DNA from 2 places in the Paenibacillus sp. F4 genome. Region 1 is predicted to be linked to the other one. Evidence: predicted binding sites of a transcription regulator. Region 1 holds the regulator's gene; the other holds the start of a gene.

Region 1 (3,210 bases):
AGCTGCTCAGATGATCGTCTGGTTGACGCTAACAGAAACCGGTGATGATGAAGAACTGAATCTGAGCAACCGTGGTGGAGATTTCTGGGAAACGGTGGCGAGTGATTCAGAGTCCTGTCTTGGTCGTTCTTGCCCATGGTTCCGCAAATGCTATTATCATCGTGCACGCCATGAAGCAGGGATAGCGGATGTTGTTATTACGAATCACTCTAAGTTGTTCACTGACGTCAAAGCTAGCCACCAGTTGTTGCCGAGCTATGAACATCTGGTGATTGATGAAGCCCATCATCTGGAGGAAGTAGCTGGTAAGCACCTAGGTATGCATATGAAATATTTCACACTCGTGCATACACTGACGCGACTGTTCAAAGACAGCAAGAATGGACAACTGCCTTCACTTCGTCAACAGTTGGCGAAATCGGGGCACGAGAAGTCGACGGATTGGGCCTCAACCATCGATCAGATGTATCCGCTCGTGTTAGAGGTTAAGGAAACTTGGGACCTGCTAAGCGACAAGCTGTTTGGCATGTTGCCAGAGCGAAGCGATGCGACACCGGGTGAAACAGGACAGTTTTCTTCCCGTCTCAAACCTTCAGCCAAGCCTGCAAAGTGGGATCAGGCGGGGGCTTTGGAAAATCAGCTGTATGTAACGATGAGTGAAATTTTGCGCAAGGGCGACAAGCTGATGCTGGACGTCAAGGAAGAACATGACGATTATGCGGCGGATAGCCTTATTACAGATATCACGGGTCTGCTCAAGGATCTGGCGGGGATTCGAGAAAATTTGCGCTTTTTTATGCGACTCGATGATGAAACAACCGTATACTGGCTCGAAGCGAGTGGGCAATTCCGCAGTAAATCATTACAATTTTATGCGGTGCCCGTCGATGTGAGCCGCCAGTTGAAAGAAATGTTTTTTGACAAAAAAAGAAGCATTATTCTGACGTCTGCTACCTTATCGGTAGATAAGTCGTTTCAGTACATGATCGATCAGCTCGGCTTGCAGGAGGCCGCAGATCAAGAGCGGCTGATGACTTCGCAGCTCCCGTCACCCTTTAATTACAGGGATCAGGTGTTGCTGGTCATTCCACGGGATTTCCCAAGCGTGAAGGGCAGTGTAGGAGATGCACACTTTGTAGATATGCTCGTTAGCTCTCTAGGAGCGACTGCTCAGGCGACGCGGGGGAGAATGCTCGTTCTGTTTACTTCCTATCGGATGCTCCGGCAAGTGTATGAGCCGCTCAAAGAGGCCTTAGCATCCAGCGAAATTACTGTGCTGGGACAAGGTGTGGACAGTGGGAGTCGCAGCAAGCTAACCCGCCGTTTTCAGGAAGCCAAAGCTTCTGTATTGCTGGGAACCAGCAGCTTCTGGGAAGGCGTCGATATTCCGGGGAAGGCTCTGACTTGTCTGGCCATTGTTCGCTTGCCGTTTCAACCGCCGAATCACCCGTTGCTGGAGGCAAAAAGCGAGCTGCTCCAGCAGCAGAAGAAGAATCCATTTATGAAGCTGTCTGTACCACAAGCGGTCATTCGCTTCAAACAGGGATTTGGTCGGTTGGTTCGTACAGCGAGCGACCACGGGGTCGTTATCGTTTACGATACGCGTGTGATCGAATCCTATTACGGAAAGCACTTTTTGTACTCGTTACCGGGACCAAAAATGGAGCATATGCCATCGGAGCAAATGGTGCCCCGCATCGCCGAATGGCTCCAATCTGCCCCGGAGACCGAGGCATAACGGACGGACACTAAGTATGTTCGTTACAATTAGGGGGAGCAAGTATGAAATCAGATAAAATTTCAGAGGCTGTCGTACGGAGGTTACCCGTATATTTACGTTATCTGAATGCACTTCACAAACGGGAGGTGGCTACGGTCTCTTCTCAAGAGTTGGGACAGAGGCTAGATTTGAACCCGGCCCAAATCCGTAAAGATCTCGCCTATTTTGGAGATTTTGGTCGGAAGGGTATAGGTTATGATGTTTCTTATCTAATTGAGAAAATACGCCATATCCTGAAAATCGATCAGCAAATTAATGTAGTATTGGTCGGAGCGGGTAATCTGGGTCAAGCCCTTTCGAATTATAACGCTTATTTAAAAGACAATATGAAGATTGTAGCGGTATTTGATGCGTTTCCGGATAAGGTAGGGACCAAGATCAATACATTGGTCGTGCAACCGATGGATGAACTGGAAGCGACTGTGAAAGAAAAAAACATTCGAATCGGGATTATTACCGTACCTGATTTTGAAGCACAGCACGTGGCTGACAGGCTTATTGAGAGCGGAATTGGAGCGATCCTGAACTTTGCACCGACTACTCTCAAGGCACCGGCCAACATTCGGATTCATGCCACAGACTTTACAACTGATTTGCTTAGCCTCGCTTATTATTTGGAGGACGGAAAGGAAGAAACACAATATGACAGTGAATAAATGGATGATTAAAAACGGCTCTTTTGCCGTAAATGGATCAGAAGCTGGGGTAATCCATGGCTTTATGATTGTGGAAGATAGCCGCATTACTTACATTGGCGAGACTTTGCCTTCGGGTGAGGAAGAGACGAAAGCGATCGATGGTAAGGGGCTATTGTTTTTACCTGGTCTGATTAATACTCATGGTCATGCGGCGATGTCTCTGCTGCGTGGGCATGGAGATGACTTGGCACTTCAAGTATGGCTTCAGGAAAAAATGTGGCCTATGGAAGCCAAGTTTACATCTACGGACGTGTACTGGGGTACGTCGTTGTCAGTGCTGGAAATGCTGAAAGGTGGAACAACGACCTTCCTGGACATGTACGATCATATGGATGAGGTGGCTCGTGTAGCTGAAGAGTCAGGTATTCGTGCAAGTCTGATGCGTGGAGCAATTGGACTATGTTCGGAGGAAGAACAGCGAATCAAGCTGGCTGAGGCCGTGACCTTTGCGCGTAACTGGCATGGTAAAGCAGACGGGCGTATTACAACGATGATGTCACCGCATGCGCCATACACCTGTCCACCTGCGTTTATTGAAAAATTTGTACAAGCTGCGCATGATCTGGATTTGCCGCTGCATACGCACATGTCTGAGACGATCGCCGAAGTGGAGCAAAACGTACGCGACTACGGTTTGCGTCCAGTTGCACACTTGGATAAGCTTGGCTTTTTCTCCCGTCCTTCGCTCGTTGCCCATGGCGTTCATTTGAACGACGAAGAAATAGCTTTACT
Region 2 (3,210 bases), on a different contig from region 1:
TTCCCGCCACGTTAAAAACGGAGAAAGATGCTGTTCAGTTACTGGCTGCTTGGCGACAGGAGCTAAAGCCGTGGGCAAAGGAAATTTATGTGGCTGCCGGTGATCCTGTAGCCATTCTTAACGACATTCCCAGATCTTTTGAGCAGGCACTACGATTGTTAGAACGTACGTTTTTGTTCCGGGCAGAAAGAGCCATGCTTTCCGGAGACCTACACGAATTGGAGACAGTCGAGACTGAAAGGAGTGGAGCGTCTGATAGTGCCACAGATGATCCCCTACGTTATGCAGAAAAGCTGTACTATGCGCTAGATATGGCTAATAGTGAAGCTGCAACCCGTGTCATTAAGGAAATGGAAGGCCAATTTCCACGGATTTATCGCACAGAATCTGCAATCAAGGCGGCGTTCGCCCAAACATTCACACTGGCGTTGAACAAGTATGCAGCCGCACAGGATCACAGCCGAACCGTGCTGGAGGAGCACTCCAGCTTTATAACCGATGTATATGCTTATTCCACATTGGCCGAGCTGGTGGATCACTCGCTGGAGCATGTGTTGCAATGGATTGGCCAGACTGAATCTGGTGGCAAGGGCATCATCATGAAACAAATGATTGACTTTATACATAGTCATTATGATGAAAATTTGCGACTGGAGTTACTGGCAGATATGTTCAATTACAATAGTGGCTATTTGGGCAAACTGTTCAAAAGTCATACGGGCGAGGCCTTTAATGCCTACCTGGATAAGGTGAGGATTGAGCGAGCAAGAGAATTGCTTGCTCAAGGAATTAAGGTGCACCAGGTGGCGGAACGCGTAGGATATGCGAATGCAGATTATTTTCATAGTAAATTTAAAAAGTATGCTGGAATGTCACCTTCCTCCTACCGTAATCGGGTTCAAAAGAACGGAGGAATAGATGGCTGTTGATAGAATCCCTAGGTTTAACGCTATGAAGTCTCTCTTACAGATGTCGGAGGTACGACCTCCGAACGAAGAGAGGCTCTTTTTTATGGTGAAAAAATAGATAGATCAATCGAAAATGTCACATTTATTATGTAGTTTAGGTCGTTTTCATCAAATCGCCACCATTATGACACAGCTTTGACACGATGTTCACATTTTCGATTCTATTTCATTTAATTTTATTCTATATAATGGGGATAATCTGAAGCCGGATCATGACAACCATGGTGAAGGTAGTTGAGTGAGTCATTTTTCTAAAAAATGACCGCTGCATATGTAAGAATGTGAATACTATCACAAGTATAGAGGACTTCAGATTACAGACACTATAAATCATTGTTAAGAGAAGTGAGGGGGAGGAGCAACATCATGGACGTATTGGATTTGGCACGGTTGCAGTTTGCAACCACAACGATTCTTCACTTTGTTTATGTGCCGATCTCCATTGGATTGTCGTTATTGGTGGCAATTATGGAGACTATGTATGTTGTCAAGAAAAATGACTTGTACAAAAAAATGGCTCAATTCTGGGGAACGTTTCTGCTGATTAATTTTGCATTGGGCGTAGTCACCGGGATTTTGCAAGAATTCCAGTTCGGGATGAACTGGTCGGACTTTTCCCGTTTTGTCGGTGATGTATTCGGTACTCCGCTGGCGATTGAAGCGTTGCTTGCATTTTTCCTGGAATCGACCTTTATCGGATTATGGGTATTTGGTTGGGAAAGATTGTCCAAAACGGTCCATTTAATCTGTATGTGGTTGGTATCTATTGGTACGATGTTATCGGCATTGTGGATTCTAGCTGCTAATTCATTCATGCAGCGTCCAGTAGGATATGAGATTCAAAATGGACGTGCAGAAATGAAAGATTTTGCTGCTCTGTTAACGAACGAACAACTGTTATGGGAATTCCCACATACATTGTTTGCTGCTTTTGCAACGGGGGCATTTCTTATCGCGGGTATCAGTGCATGGAAGCTGATGCACAAAAAGAATATGGACTTTTTTAAACCTTCTTTCAAATTGAGCATTATTGTTGCCTTAATCAGTGCCATTGCTATTCCTTTGTTTGGTCATGGTCAGGCTCAATATTTAGTGAAAACACAACCGATGAAGATGGCTGCCAGTGAGGGCTTATGGGAGAACAGCGGTGACCCCGCTCCTTGGACAGTTATCGCATGGATTGATCCTGGGAAAAAGGAAAATACCTTTGAGATTAAAGTTCCTTTTGCTTTGAGTTTCCTATCCTATAGTAAATTTACCGGCTCTGTGCCTGGTATGAATGAGCTGCAAGCCCAATATGAAAAAACCTATGGTCCGGGTGATTATATCCCGCCAGTACGTACCACGTTCTGGAGCTTCCGCATTATGATTGCGGCGGGATGTGGCATGATTGCACTCGCTTTATATGGAGCTTACCTGACGTTCCGTAAAAAGCTGGAAGGTTCACATCGCTGGTTCTTCCGTCTTATGATATGGGGGATATCCCTTCCATTCATTGGGAATACTGCTGGTTGGATCATGACCGAAATAGGTCGCCAACCGTGGACTGTATTTGGTTTGCTTCAAACAAAAGATTCTGTTTCGCCTACGGTTGTGGCAGGAGAAGTGCTGTTCTCGTTCATCTCATTTACCACATTGTATTTAATTTTAACAGGTGTGCTGGCATTTCTGTTTTACCGTACAGCTCGCAAAGGTCCAGATATCGAGCCACATCAGCAAACGGTAATTCATGATCCATTTGCCCAAGGGGGTGACAATAATGACGCTAAATGATTTATGGTTCTTATTGATCGCAGTGTTGTTTACTGGTTTCTTTTTTCTGGAGGGCTTTGATTTTGGCGTGGGGATGGCCACAGGATTGGTACCGCGCAATGACCAACAAAAACGTTTGATGATCAATACGATTGGTCCATTCTGGGATGCCAACGAAGTGTGGCTGATTACAGCAGCAGGTGCGATGTTTGCCGCTTTCCCGCATTTTTATGCAACTATGTTCAGCGGATATTATCTGGTATTTGTCTTTATTTTGCTAGGTTTGATCTTGCGTGGAGTTTCTTTTGAGTTCCGCGGCAAGGCTGAAGGGAAATGGTGGACAGGAACGTGGGATGCCTGCATTCTGATTGGCAGCTTTCTACCGCCGATGCTGTTCGGTATGGCTTTTGCGGCTTTGGTGAAAGGTGTACCTATTCAGCAAAACATGGATTTGAAAGCTGGGTTCTCCGATGTATTCAATGGATACACC

Evidence for each region. The regulator Rex, encoded in region 1, represses fermentation and respiration genes when NADH is low (regulators of the CRP and FNR family bind a similar motif). The targets are predictions, from matches to a motif close to TTGTGAAATATTTCACAA.
Region 2: C1T21_RS10985 (cytochrome ubiquinol oxidase subunit I) is a predicted target of Rex. The motif match lies at 1,248-1,265, and genes of this name have one in related genera.

The regions. Positions count from the first base shown of each region.
Region 1 covers NZ_POVS01000013.1:289,916-293,125, forward strand. The annotation lists gene dinG (ATP-dependent DNA helicase DinG) at 1-1,738, shown strand, start outside; gene C1T21_RS14600 (redox-sensing transcriptional repressor Rex) at 1,783-2,436, shown strand; gene C1T21_RS14605 (amidohydrolase) at 2,423-3,210, shown strand, end outside.
Region 2 covers NZ_POVS01000010.1:21,842-25,051, reverse strand. The annotation lists gene C1T21_RS10990 (response regulator transcription factor) at 1-929, shown strand, start outside; gene C1T21_RS10985 (cytochrome ubiquinol oxidase subunit I) at 1,335-2,741, shown strand; gene cydB (cytochrome d ubiquinol oxidase subunit II) at 2,728-3,210, shown strand, end outside.